Regions from separate parts of the Ensifer sp. 1H6 genome, predicted to be linked through region 2. Evidence: predicted binding sites of a transcription regulator. Region 2 holds the regulator's gene; each other region holds the start of a gene.

Region 1 (5,862 bases), on a different contig from region 2:
GCGCGCAGCGACAGCTTGCCGGCAATCTTCGGCGCCGAGAGGCGCTTCATGCCCTTGTCGAGCACGAAGCCGCGAATGGCATTGCCATGGGCTTCGGACTTTGCCCAGACGACAAAGACATCGGCGATCGGCGCATTGGAGATCCACATCTTCGAGCCGACGAGACGGTAGCCGTTCTCCGTCTTGATGGCACGGGTCTTCATGCCGCCGGGGTCGGAACCGGCGTCAGGCTCCGTCAGGCCGAAGCAGCCGATCCATTCGCCGCTGATCAGCTTCGGCAGATACTTCTGCTTCTGCTCCTCCGAGCCATAGGCGTAGATCGGGTAGATGACCAGCGAGGATTGCACGCTCATCATCGATCGGTAGCCGGAATCGACGCGCTCGACTTCGCGGGCGACAAGACCATAGGCGACATAGGAAGCGCCGACACCGCCGTAGGTCTCCGATACGGTCGCGCCGAGCAGACCAAGTTCGCCCATTTCCCGGAAGATTTCGGGATCAGTCGATTCTTCGCGATAGGCAGCGATGACCCGCGGCTGCAGGCGATCCTGTGCATAGGCTCGTGCCGTGTCGCGGATCATGCGCTCGTCCTCGGTCAACTGATCTTCGAGGAGGAACGCGTCGTCCCATTGAAATTGCGTCTTGCCGGCCATGTTTCTCTCCCATCGGATTTTTCCACTTGCGGTTATGGCAAGCAGAACCAAGGCTTTCAAACGAAATTGAGGCACCGCCTCATGCGTCTGCGGAATGGCCTCGCTGAGCGCCACACAATCGGCTGTGAAGTGCCGCCGGACTCCTTGCGCGCTACACATTGGGCGTGCCACCGGTCGCCAGGTGCCGTTCATGTTGCAAATCCGTCGAAATATGGCGACAAGAGTCGGGTTCACTTGGCGGCGCTCGTCGTCACCGCGCCGCGCCAGTGCCACGCTAAAGGTCCATGCTCGTACCCGCCAATGGCCAACGACCGCTTAGAACGCTTTGCTCACAATCTCGACTGGAACTTGCTGCGCACATTCGTCGTCGTGGTGGAGGAAGGCAGCATCACCGCTGCGGCCAACAGGCTCCTGCTGCAGCAGCCGGCCGTCAGCATGGCGCTCAAGCGGCTCGAACAGACCGTTGGGCAAAAGCTCATCGACCGCCGCCCGGGCCGCTTCGACCTGACCGATGCCGGCGCCCGATTGCACGCGCAGTGCCGCGACATCTTCGCGGCCGTCATCCGGCTTCCCAACGTCCTTGAAACGGCGGGCGAGGAAATCACCGGCCACCTCAACATTCATGTCGTCAGCCATGCCCACAACCCGGCCTGGGACCGGAAGCTCGAGAGCTTCTTTATCCAGCATCCGAAGGTAACGATTTCGGTGACGGTCGCCACGACTGTGGACGTTCTGAGCGCAGTCGAACGCAACATCGCGACGATGGGTCTTTGCGACGGCAACATCCCCGCCTGGCTGAACAAGAGCTTCCACGTGCGTGAGCGCTATGCGCTTTACTGCGGCCGCGAGCATCCCCTGTTCGGTGTCGAGGGTGTTGATTTCAACGATCTTCGCGGCAATGCCTATATCGCCTTCATCGCCGATGTGCTCGGCGGACAGCATATGAACTCCGTGACGGCAGTGCGCGCCATTGGCTCGTTTGGCCAGCAGGTTCGGGCCGTCTCCTGCAATGTCGAGGAAGTGATGCGGCTGATCGCCTCCAACGTCGGCATCGGCATGCTGCCGGATCATCTGGCAGCGCCCGCCGTCGCCGGCGGACGACTTTGGCAACTGCCGCCCTACCACAACCTGCCAACGACGGATGTGTTTCGCATCTCCAACCCGAACTCGATTCTCAATCCGGCCGAGGCCGCCTTCCTTGCGCATGTGGCCGATACCGCGCCGCTTGATCACTGCCTTGATCATCAGCAGAATTGATAGCGACATTTCCCGTTATAAATTTGAACGCGTAACACGCGCTGCCTATGGTCCCACCAAATCAGGAGCGGGGTCGGGACATGCGTGAATTTGATGTGGCAATCGTTGGTGGCGGCATTGCCGGCCTTTCGCTGGCCTTTTTTCTGGCACCGCACCGCTCCGTTGCCGTCATCGAGCGGGAAGACGGGCTCGGTTATCACAGCACCGGGCGCTCCGCCGCCGAATTCGTTCTGCGGTACAACGCCCCTGAAGTGTGCAAGCTCGCGGCGATCTCCAAGACTTTCTTCGATCAGCCTCCCGAAGGCTTTTCCGACGTACCGCTGTTGAAGCAGCGTGGCGGCGTCATGATCGCCAATGCGGAGAAAGTGGCACGGCTTGAGGCGGTGTTTGCCGAGGAAAGCGCTGTCAATCCCGACCTGCGAAGGCTGACTGTCGACGAAGCAATCACCCGCGTACCGATTCTTCGGCGCGACTATGTGGCGGCCGCATTTTATGACCCGAATTTCTGGGACATCGAGGTCGAGAACCTGCTGCAGGGTTACCTGCGCGGCGCACGTCGCCATGGCGCCGAGGTGATTGAGCGCAGCGACATCGTGGCTCCGCGCCGCGAGGCAAATGGCTGGGTGCTTTCGACGAATGCCGGCGAGATCCATGCCCAGGTCATCGTCAATGCGGCTGGCGGCTGGGCCGACCCGGTCGCAAGCCTCTTCGGCGTGACGCCGGTCGGCATCGTGCCGCATCGCCGCAGCGCGATCACGGTGGACCTTCCCGCGGAGATCGATGCCCTGACAATGCCCGAGATCAACGAGATCGACGAGGACTTCTATATGAAGCCCGAAGGCGGGCGGCTGCTTGCCTCTCCTGCCGACGCCACGCCGTGCGAACCGACGGACGTGCAGCCCGAGGAGATCGATGTCGCCTGGGGCGCCCACTACGTGGAAGAGGCGACGACCGTCCCGGTCCGCCGCATCTTCAAGAGCTGGGCTGGCTTGCGCAGCTTTTCACCGGACAAGCTGCCGGTGATCGGTCACGCCAAGGATCGTCCGGATTTCTTCTGGCTTGCCGGCCAGGGCGGCTACGGCATTCTGACGTCGCCGGCACTAGGCGCGCTTGCCGCAAACCTGCTGATTGGCCTACCGGCGCCCGAAAGCTTCGCCGCAAACGGCCTTGACCCAGTCGGTTTCAACCCCGAGCGCTTCCTGAGGTAGCGACAACGCACCTCCATCCCGCTGCGATTGTCACATTCCGTTAAGGATGTCGGCGAGGCTGTGAACTGTAACATAAACTACAAGAAACTGACATTTCGCTTTCATGAAGCGCCGATATGGCAGGTGTCATACCGATGACCGGTCTCCCCGAAAGAGGACCTGCTAGAAATGTTTCAGTTGAAGAATGTAACCCGCCAGTTCGGCAAGAAGACAGCCGTGAGCTCGGTTACCTTCGACATTCCCCAGGGCCAGATGGTCGGCGTGATCGGCCGCTCCGGCGCTGGCAAGTCGACGCTGCTTCGCATGATCAATCGCCTGGTCGACCTGTCGTCCGGCTCGATCGAGTTCGCCGGCACGGAAGTCTCGTCACTGCGCGGTGCCGCACTGCGCAACTGGCAGCGCGACTGCGCGATGATCTTCCAGCAGTTCAATCTGGTGCCGCGCCTCGACGTTCTGACCAATGTGCTGCTGGGTCGCCTGAACCATCGTTCGACGGTTCTGAGCATCCTCAACATGTTTACCCGCGAAGAGCGCATCATGGCGATCGGCGCGCTGGAGCGCCTCGGCATCGAGCAGACGGCGCTGCAGGCGGCGGGCACGCTTTCCGGCGGCCAGCAGCAGCGCGTGGCCATCGCCCGCGCATTGATGCAGCAGCCGAAGGTTCTGCTCGCTGACGAGCCAATCGCCTCGCTCGACCCGCTCAACGCCAAGATCGTCATGGACGCGCTGCGCGACATCAACGAGCGCGACGGCATCACCGTAATCACCAATCTCCACACGCTCGACACGGCGCGCAACTACTGCGAGCGGATCATCGGTATGGCGCACGGCCGCGTCGTCTTCGACGGCCAGCCGAAGGACCTGACGGCGGCCGCCGTCGCCGAGATCTACGGCGCCGATACGGGCATCGAGGAATCGATGACCTCGACAAGCATCAACATTCCGGCGGCCATTCCGCAGGAACAAACGGCATCTGCCGGCCTCCAGCCGCTGGCACTGGCCGGCATCTGACGCCCGCCAGGATCGAAGGCCCACGTCAAGGGCACCTCTTTGAAACCGAATATCATCCGGCAAAGCCGGAGAAACGGGAGAACCTTATGCTGAAGAAAGCTCTTCTGGGCGCTGTCGCCCTGCTCGCCCTCGTCGGCCACGCTCAGGCCGAAGACCTCAAGGAATTCCGCGTCGGTATCATCGGCGGCGAAAACGAAGCCGACCGCCTGCGCAACTTCCAGTGTATCGTCGACAAGCTGCCGGCTGCAATCGGCGTCGAAAAGGTTTCGCTGTTCCCGGCCGCCGACTATGACGGCGTCATCCAGGGCCTGCTCGGCGGCACGCTCGACTACGCCGAACTCGGCGCTTCGGGCTTTGCCAAGATCTACCTCGCCAAGGCCGACGCGGTCGAGCCGATCCTGACGACCGTCCAGACCGACGGTTCGACCGGCTACCACTCGATCATGGTCGCCCGCAAGGACTCCGGCATCACCAAGCTCGAAGACCTGAAGGGCAAGAAGCTCGGCTTTGCCGATCCGGACTCGACCTCTGGCTACCTCATCCCGCTCGTCACCCTGCCGGAATCGATCGGCGCGCCGGTCAAGGAATTCTTCGGTGAAACCGGCTTCGGCGGCGGTCACGAAAACCTGGTTCTCGAAGTCGTCAAGGGCACGTTCGATGCCGGCACGACCTTCGGTTCGGGCGTCGGCGAATTCAAGGACGGCTACACTTCGGGCAACCTGAAGAAGATGGTCGACAAGGGCATCCTCGACATGAATGACCTGGTCGAACTCTGGAAGTCGCCGTTGATCCCGAACGGCCCGATCGTCGTCCGTTCGACGATGAACGATGACATGAAGGCCAAGTTCAAGCAGTTCATGCTCGACCTGCCGAAGACCGATGCCGCCTGCTTCTCCGCCATCCAGGGTGGCGATTTCACTGGCTTCACCGAAGTCAACGCCGACTTCTACAAGCCGATCATCGACGCCCGCAAGGCAACGATCGGCGGCTGATTTTCCTGATCATTCAAGGACGCTGGCCGCCAAAACGGCCAGCGTTCGCCTTTTTGCTGGGGCGCCTGGAGCGCCTGTCGACAGAGGCCGGCATTGCCGGAACATTCATGGCAACTTCCATGCTCCCGAGGCATCTGAGTGAAAACGGCGCGCTGGTCGAGCGCCACTGGCAGGAGTTGAACTCGCGTCGCCGGCTTTACTCCTGGCTCGGCTTCGCCGTGCTGGTGCTCGCCCTTTCCGGCTCGCTCTGGTTTGCCAACGATTCCAATGCCGGCAAATTCTTCGACCGCCTGCCGCACTTCTTCGATTTCGTCGGCGATCTCGCGCCGCGTGATGGCCTGGAAATCTTCCGCGCCATGTTCGATCTGCCTTCGCCCTACGACGACGGCAGCTTCAAGTACAATTATCCCGAGGGTCGGCTCTACCTGACCGAGAGCTTCTACATTCCTGAGTATGTGCACAAGATGCTGGAGACCGTGAACATCGCGATCTTCTCCACCGTCATCGGCACGTTCTTCGGCTTCATCTTCTGTTTCCTTGCCGCCCGCAACCTGATGCCCAATCCGTGGGTTCGTGGTGTCGTGCGCCGGCTGATGGAGATCCTACGCGCCTTTCCCGAAGTGGTCATCGCCGGCTTCTTCCTGGCAATCCTCTCGCTCGGGCCGATACCCGCGATCGCCGCGGTTTCGATCCACACGGTCGGCGCACTCGGCAAGCTGTTCTTCGAGGTGGTCGAGAACG
Region 2 (5,862 bases):
GGAAGACGTTGTGGCCGCGAGCGCGATGCTCCTGGTTCATGGAAATCCAGGTGTCGGTAACGACGCAATGCGCGCCGGCAACGGCCTGCTCGGCCTCATGGCAAAGCAGGATCTCGCCGCCATTGTTGCGCGCCCAGTTGAGGATCTTGTCGTGCGGCTCGGAACCGAGCGGCACCGCCATGTTCATGCGGTAGCCGAAACGGGCCGAGCCCTCGATCAGCGAGTGAAGCACGTTGTTTCCGTCGCCGGTCCAGGCGATGGTCTTGCCCTTCACCGGGCCGCGATGCTCCTCGAAGGTCATGATATCGGCCATGATCTGGCAGGGATGGGTGTCGTCGGTCAGGCCGTTGATGACGGGCACCGTGGCGTGCTCGGCAAGCTCGAGAAGACGGCGATGATCGGTGGTGCGGATCATGATCGCATCGACGTAGCGTGACAGCACCTTGGCAGTGTCGCCGATGGTCTCGGCGCGGCCGAGCTGCATTTCGGTGCCCGAGAGAAACAGGGTTTCGCCGCCGAGCTGGCGCATGCCGACGTCAAAGGAGACGCGCGTGCGGGTCGAAGGCTTTTCGAAGATCATCGCCAACATCTTGCCGGCGAGCGGCTTTTCGGCGGTTCCGGCCTTCGTCGCCGTCTTTCGCACGCGTGCGTCATCGATGATCGTGCGCAGATCGGCTGCCGTCATGGCCGAAAGATCGATGAAATGTCTTGTGCCTGCCATCGTAGTCAATTCCTGTCTCAGAATGGCCCGTGGAGCGCGACCGGTGTCGAAGAGCCAAAAGAACGCTCGACACCTTGGGCTCGCGCATGGACCCTTGGGAAAATCGCTGCCGATCTCCGGGTTCACAAATTAGGCTGCGGCGGTACCGCTGCTGCTTCTCACGGCTTCGGCCGCGCGCTCGATCCGCGCCAGGCCTTCGCGCGCTTCCGCGGCGGTCACCGTCAGCGGCGGCAACAGGCGCAGGACGTTTTCGCCGGCCGGAACAGCCAGCAGCTTCTCCGCGCGGATCGCCTTCAGGAGATCGGCCGAAGGGCCTTTCGCCTTGATGCCGAGCATCAGGCCGTCGCCGCGGATATCCTCGATCACATCGGGGAAACGGTCCTTCAACGACGCGAGGCCCTGGCGGAAGACCAGGGCCACGTCGCGGACATGCTCCAGGAAACCGTCGGCCAGGATGACGTCGAGCACGGCGTTGCCGACAGCCATGGCAAGCGGGTTGCCGCCATAGGTCGAACCGTGCGTACCGGCGACCATGCCGGCAGCCGCCTCTTCGGTCGCAAGGCAGGCACCGAGCGGGAAGCCGCCGCCGATGCCCTTGGCGACAGCCATGATATCCGGACGGATGCCAGCCCATTCATAGGCGAAAAGCTTGCCGGTGCGGCCGACGCCGGACTGGACCTCGTCGAGGATCAGCAGCAGACCGAACTCGTCGCAAAGCGCGCGCAGCTCCTGCATGAATTCCTTGGTGACCGGGCGGATGCCGCCCTCGCCCTGGATCGGCTCGATCAGGATCGCCGCCGTCTCGTCGGTGATCGCATCCTTGAGCGCCGTGATATCGCCGAAGGGAACCTGATAGAAACCCGGGGCCTTCGGGCCAAAGCCCTCGATGTACTTCTGCTGACCACCCGCCGCGATGGTCGCGATCGTGCGTCCGTGGAAGGCACCCTCGAAGGTGATGATGTGGAACTTCTCCGGATTGCCCTTGGCATAGTGGTAGCGACGCGCAGTCTTGATCGCGCATTCGAGCGCCTCGGCACCCGAGTTGGTGAAGAAGACACGATCGGCGAAGGTGACGGCCGTCAGCCGGCGTGCAAGGCTCTCCTGGCCGGGGACCTCATAAAGGTTGGACAGGTGCCAGACCTTCTCGGCCTGCGCCTTCAACGCCTCGACCAGATGCGGATGCGCATGGCCAAGCGAGTTGACGGCGACGCCGGCGGCGAAGTCGAGATAGCGCGAGCCGTCTTCGGCGATCAACCAGACGCCCTCTCCTCGCTCGAAACGCAACGGCGCACGCATGTAGGTGTCGTAAAGCGGCGTGGTTGCAGTCATGGCGAGCCTCTCCTTCATTGCTATCGGCATCGATCCGAGCCCCTGTTGAGCGCGGCAAAAAATTAAAAATGCCGCCTTGCGGCGGCGCAGGCACTATTCCTATTTCGCAGCGCAATGTCAACAAAACCAAGCTTTGCAGTGCGGTCGGACGGGTCTGATCCATGCGACGAAAAAATCACGCGACGGGGCTTGCAAAAATGCAACGCCCACCGAGCAAGTTGGGGAAAACCAAGAAATCGATTCGGCGCGATTCGCGGGACTCTTGCCACGGAGTCCGCCGGTCAGTAGGTTAATGTTCAATTACTAGACGCATGCGGCGGGCCTAGTCACCAAAAGTGTTATCGCGTTGCAGCTCCGGAGCCTGTCCGGAGCGTGGTGAGAGATTCTGTCATCGCCAACGCTGAGAACGGAGAGTGCAGAAATGAACTGGACTGACGAGCGGGTGGAAAAACTGAAGAAGCTTTGGTCCGAGGGCCTGAGCGCGAGCCAGATCGCGGCACAGCTCGGCGGCGTCAGCCGCAATGCGGTCATCGGCAAGGTTCACCGGCTGAGCCTGCCCGGCAGGGCCAAGGCTGGCGGAACCACCGCCGCGACCCGGCCGAAGCAGCGCCCGACTTCGGCGCCGCGCGCTCCGAACTACGCTTCGCGCGTCACGACACGGACGGTTACCCGTGCGGCCGGCGCGACCGTGCTCAAGGAAGAGGTCGAAGTCGATCTCGTCGCCGAACAGGATTTCCGCATCCAGACGGATGTGGTCGTGCCAATGTCGCGCCGCCTGGAGCTGACGCAGTTGACCGAGCGCACCTGCAAATGGCCGATCGGCGACCCGCTCAAGGAAGAATTCCACTTCTGCGGCAACGATTCCCCGGAAGCTTCGCCCTATTGCACATTCCATGCGCGGCTTGCCTATCAGCCGACCTCCGAGCGCCGTCGCGCTCGCTGAGACGACCGAAAACCACATGCAGAAAAGGGGCCGCACGGCCCCTTTTTTATTGGCTGCTGCATGTTTCCCTGGTTCGTATTCGCTTCAAGGAAACATGCCGCAATTCAAGATGCAACAGCGACCTTTGCGCGTCCATTAAGATGCGCGGCGCTGCAGTGGCCGGCTGGCTCAGCTTTCGAGCGAGTAGCCGGCACCGCGAACGGTGCGGATGACATCAGGCATGCTCGAGAAATTCAGTGCCTTGCGCAAGCGACCGACATGCACGTCGACGGTGCGCTCGTCGACATAGATATCGTGGCCCCAGACGCCATCAAGGAGTTGCGAGCGCGAGAACACCCGGCCCGGCGACGACATCAGGAATTCGAGCAGGCGGAATTCCGTCGGACCAAGGCGGACCTCGCGGGTGCGGCGATGCACGCGATGGGTCTCGCGATCGAGCTCGATGTCGCCGCAGCGAAGCAGCGTCGAGAGGACCTCGGGCTTGGCGCGCCGCAGCATCGCCTTGACACGGGCCATCAGCTCCGGGGTCGAGAACGGCTTGACGACATAATCGTCGGCGCCGGTGGCAAGGCCACGAACCCGCTCGCTCTCCTCGCCGCGCGCCGTCAGCATGATGATCGGCAGGCGCTCGGTTTCCGGACGTTGGCGCAGCCGGCGGCAAAGCTCGATGCCGGAAACGCCCGGCAGCATCCAGTCGAGGATCAGGAGATCCGGGAGGCGCTCCTGTAGGCGGATCTCCGCCTCGTCTCCGCGCAGGATCGTATCAACATCGAACCCTTCGGCTTCGAGGTTATAACGCAGCAGGACACTCAGCGCCTCTTCGTCTTCGACAACGGCGATTTTCGGCAACATCAGGCAACGTCTCCTTACCCAGAGCGTCTCGCGTTCGATCGAACGCAAAGAGATGCTCGAACATATAGAATCTGGAGCACTCCGCGCGTTTTCATAGGCACGCGCGAAAACGTATAGCTTCAGACGCAGTAGAGCAGGGCCGCAACCAGGGCTGCGACCGGAGCAGGTTCATAAGCAGGCACTCGAACGTATCCGGGTCTTAAAGCGCGTCGCGATCTCTAAGATGCGCTTGTTGTGCTTTAAGTTCTTGTTTTTGCACATGTCGTTATCGCAAAACCGCTGCGCACTTTTGCGCGACATGCGTTAGTCCTTCACGGCACCCAGCGTCGACGTATTGTCGTCCTTCGGACGCTCGCCTTCCGGCTGCGCGCCCGTCGCCATGTAGTAGATCGTCTCGGCGATATTGGTGGCGTGGTCGCCGATACGCTCGATGTTCTTGGCACAGAAGAGAAGATGCGTGCAGGGCGTGATGTTGCGCGGATCTTCCATCATGTAGGTGAGCAGCTCGCGGAACAGCGAGGTGTAGATCGCGTCGATCTCCTCGTCGCGCTCGCGGATGCTGTTGGCCTTCTCCGGCGAGCGGGAAGCGTAGACGTCGAGGACTTCCTTGAGCTGCACCAGCGCAAGCTCTGCCAGGTGTTCGAGACCGCGCGCCAGCTTGCGCGGGATGCCGGAGCCGGCAACCGCGATGACACGCTTGGCGTTGTTCTTGCCGAGGTCGCCGACGCGCTCCAGATCGGACGCGATGCGGATCGATCCCATGATCTCGCGCAGGTCGGCAGCAACGGGCTGGCGCTTGGCGATGGTGACGATTGCCTTTTCGCCGATCTGGCGTTCGGCTTCATCGAGGATGGTGTCGTCGGAGATCACCTTCTGCGCCAAGGCGAGGTCAGAATTGACAAGCGCACGAACGGATTCGCCCACCATCTGCTCGGCAAGCCCGCCCATCTCGGAGATGCGGCGCGTGAGATATTTCAGTTCTTCGTCGTAGGCGGACATTATGTGCATGGACATAGTCTTCGATCCTTGCGGGCGCGTTCAGGAAACGGGGTGAAGAGGAGCTTCGGCCATCAACCGAACCGGCCCATGATGTAGTCCTGGGTACGCTGGTCATCCGGATTGGTGAACATCTTGTCGGTGTCGTTCTCCTCGACAAGATTGCCGAGGTGGAACATGGCAGTGCGCTGCGAAACACGCGCCGCCTGCTGCATCGAGTGGGTGACGATGACGATCGTGAAGTTGGTACGCAGCTCGTGGATCAGTTCCTCGACCTTGGCCGTCGCGATCGGATCGAGCGCCGAACAGGGCTCGTCCATCAGGATCACTTCAGGGCTGACGGCAACGGCGCGCGCGATGCACAGACGCTGCTGCTGGCCGCCCGAAAGACCGGTGCCCGGCTCCTGCAGGCGATCCTTCACCTCGTTCCACAAACCAGCCTTCTGCAGGCTGGTCTCGACGACTTCGTCGAACTCAGACTTGGTGCGGGCAAGCCCGTGGATGCGCGGGCCGTAGGCGACGTTGTCGTAGATCGACTTCGGGAACGGGTTCGGCTTCTGGAACACCATGCCGACGCGGGCTCGCAGTTCCACGACGTCGATCGTCGGGTCGTAGATGTCGTCTTCATCGAGCGTGATCTTGCCGGTGACGCGGCAGTTCTCGATGGTGTCGTTCATGCGGTTCAGCGTGCGCAGGAAGGTCGACTTGCCGCAGCCCGAAGGGCCGATCAGCGCTGTCACCGTGTTCTCGCGGATATTGAGATTGACGTCGAAAAGCGCACGCTTCTCGCCGTAGTAGACCGACACATCCTTGCCGATCATCTTGTAGGGCACGGTGTTCATTTTCTGATCCAAGGCTTTTTCGACTGCTGCTTCTGACATGATGTTCATAGTAATTACCTCACTACCAACGGCGCTCAAAGCGACGTCGCAACAGAATGGCGCCAAGGTTCATGACGACGAGGAAGATGAGAAGAATGATGATCGCGCCGGATGTGCGCTCGACGAAGGCGCGTTCCGCC
Region 3 (5,862 bases), on a different contig from region 2:
GTCGCCAATGCCGTGCGCGCCTATCTCGACCAGAAGCGCAGCGTCATAGCCACCTTCAAGTGCCTAGGTGCGCCTGCCTCGCTGGTGGCGATGATCTATCTGTCGCAGATCCTCCTGATCGCTCTGATCGGCATCGCCATAGGGCTTGTTCTCGGTGCGCTCATTCCCTTCGTCGCCGCACAGTTTCTTGCCGATCTGCTACCGATTTCGACGGAGTTCAGGCTCTATCCCGGTGCGCTCGGCATCGCCGCCCTGTTCGGCGTGTTGACGGCGCTTGCGTTCGCCATCCTTCCGCTCGGCCGCGCACGCGGCATCCCGGCGACAGCGCTCTTTCGCCAGCAGGGCTTCGACCCCTCGGGCTTTCCCGCATGGCCCTATCTGGTCGGCGCGTTCGCCTGCCTGGGCGCGCTTGCAGGACTTGCCATCTGGACCGCCTATGACCGCTACATCTCGCTCGTGTTCCTCGGCGCGATCGCCTTCGCCTTCATCGTTCTGCGTCTCGTCTCGCTGCTGATCTCATGGCTTGCGCGCCGTAGCCCGCGCGTCAACTCGCCGTCGTTACGGCTGGCGATCGGCAACATCCATCGACCGGGCGCGCTCACGCCTTCGGTGGTGCTGTCGCTCGGCCTCGGTCTTGCGCTTCTCGTCACGCTTGCGTTGATCGACGGCAATCTTCGGCGCGAACTGACCGGCAGCATGGCCGAGCGGGCGCCCAATTTCTTCTTCGTCGATATCCAGGGAAGCGAAATCGAGGGGTTCCGCGCGCTGCTCAACGGATCGATGCCTGATGGCAAGGTCATCGAAGTGCCTATGCTGCGCGGCCGTATCGTCGCCTTCAACGGCGAGGACGTGAACAGTCGCAACGTCCCGCCGAGTGGCCAGTGGGTGCTGCGCGGCGACCGCGGCATCACCTATGCCAAGAACAAGCCGGAGAATTCGACGCTTGCAGAAGGCAGCTGGTGGGCGCCCGACCATAGCGGCGAGCCGCTGGTGTCGTTTTCGGCGGAAGAGGCGCGCGAGCTCGGATTGAAGATCGGCGACATGGTGACGGTCAACGTGCTTGGCCGCAACATCACCGCCAAGATCGCCAACTTCCGCAATGTCGAATGGGAATCGCTGTCGATCAACTTCGTGATGGTATTCTCGCCCAACACCTTTGCCGGCGCTCCGCATGCGTGGCTCGCAACGGTGATCGATCCCGGCGCGACGCCGGAGGAGGAGGCGACGGTGCTGAAAGCCGTGACCAACGCCTATCCGACGATCACCAGCGTGCGGGTAAAGGATGCTCTCGACATTGTGAACGCGCTTCTCGGGCAGCTGGCAACGGCGATCCGTGCTGCCGCCGCCGTCGCGCTCGTCGCCTCCGTCCTGGTGCTGGCCGGCGCGCTTGCTGCCGGCAATCGGGCGCGCATCCACGATGCGGTGGTGCTGAAGACGCTGGGCGCCACGCGCGCCACGCTGATCCGTGCCTTCAGCTACGAATACATCATCCTTGGCCTTGCAACCGCGGTCTTTGCGCTGTTTGCGGGCGGCGTCTCCGCCTGGTACGTCGTCAGCCGGATCATGAAGCTGCCGTCGAGTTTCCTGCCGGATGTTGCGGTTGCCACGGTCGTCATTGCGCTGGTGATGACTGTTGGCATCGGGCTTGCCGGCACCTGGCGTGTGCTGGGTCAGAAGGCGGCGCCGGTCCTGCGGGAGCTCTGAGCGGACGGAGTTAACCGTAAATCCCTGTCATACAAGGCCATAAACGCCCAGGCTGTGCCGAATCACGGGTCTGAAGGTCTTGTACGCAAGGGCTTTCGGCATCATATTTATCCACAGGCATGCTGGAGCCCCGCAGCGGCGCCTGGGCATGGGATGATGGCCGATCGGTCAGGTCATCCGCCCGACACCGTAAGTTCAACCGGGGCTTAAATGAGGAAACAATGGCTGATCTGAGAAACTACCAAACCCGAATGTCGCCCGCCGGCGCTCAGGCGGGTGCCGTGATCGACGAAGGCCTTCGCACCTACATGCTGAAGGTCTACAACTTGATGGCCCTCGGCCTGGCGATCACCGGCCTGGCAGCTTACGGAACATTCGCGCTTGCCGTCTCCAATCCGGCATTCGCCCAACTTCTCTATGCGTCGCCCCTGAGATGGGTCGTCATGCTCGCTCCGCTGGGTCTCGTGTTCTTCATGAGCTTCCGCATCAATAGCATGAGCGTTTCTGCCGCGCAGATGACGTTCTGGGTCTATGCGGCCCTGATGGGCGTTTCGCTGTCGTCGATCTTCATGGTCTTTACCGGCCAGAGCATCGTGCAGACGTTCTTCGTGACCGCCGCCTCGTTTGGTGCACTGTCGCTCTACGGCTACACCACGAAGAAGGACCTGTCCGGCATGGGCTCGTTCCTGATCATGGGTCTGTTCGGCGTCATCATCGCGTCGATCGTCAACATCTTCCTCGGCTCTTCGGCACTCGGCTTCGCAATCTCCGTGATCGGCGTGCTGATCTTCGCAGGCCTCACCGCCTACGACACGCAGAAGATCAAGGAAATGTACTACGATGCCGACGACAGCACCGTTGCTGGCCGCAAGGCGATCATGGGCGCGCTGACGCTCTACCTCGACTTCATCAACCTGTTCATGTTCATGCTGCAGTTCATGGGCAACCGGAACAACTAAGCCTGAAGAGATTGACGGAAAAGGCGGCTTCGGCCGCCTTTTTTGTTGCCCGGAAAAGGGCTTGATCCACGGGTGCGATCCATGTGACTGAATGAAAAAATCCAACCGTCAAGATCCTTCCATGTCCCTGACCCTGCGCGACGCCACCGTCTCCGATCTGCCCACCATTGCCGAGATCTATCGCGAATCCGTTCTGAACGGCGTGGCGACCTATGAGGTCGCGCCTCCGTCGCAGGCGGAAATGGCAGCGCGCTTCTCCACCATCGTCGGCCATGGTTATCCCTACATCGTCGCGATCGACGCGGCGGGCATGATCATCGGCTACGCCTATGCCTCGGCCTTCCGCACGCGGACGGCCTATCGCTTCCTGGTCGAGGATTCGATCTACCTGGCGCCTTCGGCACGGGGGAAGGGGGCAGGAAGGATGCTGCTCGCCGAGCTTGTTCGCCGCTGCACGGCGCTTGGATTTCGCCAGATGGTGGCGGTCATCGGCGGTGCCCATCCCGCATCGATCGCGGTCCATCAATCATTGGGTTTCGAACATCATGGGCTGATGAAGGCGACCGGCTTCAAGCATGGACGGTGGCTCGATACCGCGATCATGCAGCTTGCGCTGGGCGATCGAGCGACGAGCGATCCGCCCGAGGGCGTCTACCCGGATACGCTTTATCAAGCCTGAGGGCAGATGTCAGCGAAGCCAGAGCCGGCATGTGGGCCTGACTCTCCGATCGTTCCGATGTGGCGTCTCAGGTTTCGACCAGCTTGAGCGCCTTGTCGAAAACCTTCAGGACCTGTCCGAGCTCGTGCCCGCGCTTCAGAATCGTGCCGTGGACGTTGAGCACGCTAAAGGCACCTTGCTTGGCCGCCAGCTTCGGGTTTTTTTCGATGCGGAAGAGAGGCATCTCGCCCGCGCGCTTGAAAACGGAGAAGACGGCGCGGTCCTTCAGGTGGTCAATGGCGTAGTCGCGCCATTCGCCTTCGCCGACCATGCGGCCGTAGACCCACAGGATCTGGTCGAGTTCTCGGCGGTGAAAGGTGATGGGAGGAGCATTCCGGGCGTTCTTGTATTCCGAGAGATCGACGACCACTTCAGAAGTGGTCTGGCGCTGATGTCGCGCCTCGCCTCGCGGCAGATCCGGCTCATCGGTCATCGGCAATCCGGCCTTCTGTTGTGACAGAACGATAACAGTTTGCCTGACACGAGCCGAAAAGCAAGCCGGAACCGGCCGGAGCCGCTGGGTGCAGATGGCATTTCTTGCCTCTGCCCCATTTCAGTCAAATCGCCGCCCCAATTCACCGCAAAACTCGCGGGCGCTGACGGACAGAGTCGTTGCCACCGTATGTCCGGTCAGATCGTCATGCTGCGTGACCTTCAAAGAACGCAGTCATGGCCGGTTCGGTCCGGTAACTTCGAACCCTCAGCCCCAGCCCCTCGATGCTGCCGGGCCGAACCACCCCTTACAGCGCCGCGCGTCAAGTATGACGCGCAAAGGACGCTGTAATGGTTCAGGCATGCCGCCTATTTTCCCTAAATCGATTCCGACTTAAAGCGTCCTGCAGCCGCTCACAGTTTGCCCTGCGGGCCGGCGAGCACGGCAGTCGCGCCGATGATCGCGCCCGGGGTTTCAGCATCTTTCATCGACTGCAACAGCACCGCGCAGCCGCTTTTGCCACGCTGCTCCGTCAGGACGGTTGCAGGCAGGGTGAAGGTCGCAGGCTTGCCATCCCACATGCCAATGGTCTGGATATCGCGCACTGCGTGCCAGTAGGCGATCTTCTTGCCGCTGTTTTCGCCTTTCTCGACATTGACGATCTTCGCCCGGTCGAAATAGACGACGACGACATTTGCCTTGCCGTCACCCGCGCCGACCTTGATCGAAATCTCCTCGCCGTTGATCTTCGCATCAACCGGAACGGCAAGCCCCTTGCCGGCGGTCTTCATGGCGTCGAGCCGGGATTTGATCGCCTGCAGATTGGCGCCGTTGACGTGGTCGCGACCGTTGAGGATCGCCTGCGGTGTGTAGACGCCATTTCGACCCAGCATGCGGGCATAGGCATATTGCCGGTCTGTGTTCTCTGTCGAGGCGAGCGTGTCTTTCCAACCGAGATAGTTCCAGTAGTCGACGTGATAGGACAGCGCCACCACGTCGCCGTCATCGACCAGCTTCTTCAAGGCGGCATCGGCTGGAGGGCAGGAGGAACAGCCCTGGCTGGTGAAGAGTTCGACGACGCCTTTGATAACCTTGCCATCCTCAGCCATAGCCGGAACCGACGCTGCAGCAAAAAGCCCGAAAGCCATTGCAACGGGGCGAAGGAAATATCTGTCTGCGAATGTCATGGCGTCACTTCATTGGCGGCCGACAGGCCTACTTCACGGGGAAGTCCATTACATACGACGCCGATGCTTCAACGGGAAGTCACGTTGGAGTGAGGATATGGGCAGGCAACCTATAGGAAACGTGAAAAGGCCGGGACACCTTGCGGTATCCCGGCCTTTCAATGTTTCAAGCAACCAGAGCGATCAGGCGGCGAGGTCGCGCAGAACCGTCTGCAGGATGCCGCCATTGTTGACGTAGGTGACTTCATCGAGCGTATCGATGCGGCAAACGAGCGGAACGTCCTTCACGCTGCCGTCGCCATAGGTGATCTTGGCGACGCGCTTTTCGCGCGGCTGAACGTTGGCGAGATTGTCGATCGTGACGATCTCGTCGCCCTTCAAGGCCAGCGATTCCCAAGTCGTTCCCTGTTCGAAGACGAACGGGATGACGCCCATGCCGACCAGGTTCGAGCGGTGGATACGCTCGAAGGACTGGGCGATCACGGCCTTGACGCCGAGCAGGTTGGTGCCCTTTGCAGCCCAGTCGCGCGACGAGCCATTGCCGTATTCGACGCCGGCGAAGATGACGAGCGGAACGCCCTCTTCCTTGTACTGCATGGCCGCATCGTAGATCGACATCTCTTCCTTCGACGGATAGTGGATGGTGTAGCCACCTTCCTTGCCGTTCGGGCCGAGCATGTGGTTGCGGATGCGGATGTTGGCAAAGGTGCCGCGCATCATCACCTCATGGTTGCCGCGACGCGTACCGTACTGGTTGAAGTCGGCGACGCCGACGCCATGGTCGATGAGGTACGAACCGGCCGGCGAAGCCGCCTTGATCGAACCGGCCGGCGAGATGTGGTCGGTGGTGATCTTGTCGCC

What was found. The regulator PhoB, encoded in region 2, activates phosphate uptake and scavenging genes when phosphate is short. The targets are predictions, from matches to a motif close to TGTCATNNANCTGTCAT.
Region 1: the regulator PhoB is predicted to act here: its motif matches at 3,207-3,223, upstream of phnC (phosphonate ABC transporter ATP-binding protein).
Region 3: the regulator PhoB is predicted to act here: its motif matches at 3,835-3,851, upstream of BKP54_RS22740 (DUF2794 domain-containing protein).

What each region holds. Positions count from the first base shown of each region.
Region 1 covers NZ_MOAI01000005.1:241,114-246,975, reverse strand. The annotation lists gene BKP54_RS08450 (acyl-CoA dehydrogenase) at 1-653, opposite strand, end outside; gene BKP54_RS08445 (LysR family transcriptional regulator) at 954-1,910, shown strand; gene BKP54_RS08440 (FAD-binding oxidoreductase) at 1,991-3,118, shown strand; gene phnC (phosphonate ABC transporter ATP-binding protein) at 3,287-4,129, shown strand; gene phnD (phosphonate ABC transporter substrate-binding protein) at 4,216-5,121, shown strand; gene phnE (phosphonate ABC transporter, permease protein PhnE) at 5,229-5,862, shown strand, end outside.
Region 2 covers NZ_MOAI01000017.1:7,239-13,100, reverse strand. The annotation lists gene argF (ornithine carbamoyltransferase) at 1-721, opposite strand, end outside; gene BKP54_RS19955 (aspartate aminotransferase family protein) at 851-2,050, opposite strand; gene BKP54_RS19950 (GcrA family cell cycle regulator) at 2,472-2,993, shown strand; gene phoB (phosphate regulon transcriptional regulator PhoB) at 3,162-3,845, opposite strand; gene phoU (phosphate signaling complex protein PhoU) at 4,149-4,859, opposite strand; gene pstB (phosphate ABC transporter ATP-binding protein PstB) at 4,916-5,731, opposite strand; gene pstA (phosphate ABC transporter permease PstA) at 5,745-5,862, opposite strand, start outside.
Region 3 covers NZ_MOAI01000021.1:28,932-34,793, reverse strand. The annotation lists gene BKP54_RS22755 (ABC transporter permease) at 1-1,704, shown strand, start outside; gene BKP54_RS22750 (Bax inhibitor-1/YccA family protein) at 1,926-2,663, shown strand; gene BKP54_RS22745 (GNAT family N-acetyltransferase) at 2,785-3,342, shown strand; gene BKP54_RS22740 (DUF2794 domain-containing protein) at 3,410-3,814, opposite strand; gene BKP54_RS22735 (thioredoxin family protein) at 4,228-5,001, opposite strand; gene acnA (aconitate hydratase AcnA) at 5,185-5,862, opposite strand, start outside.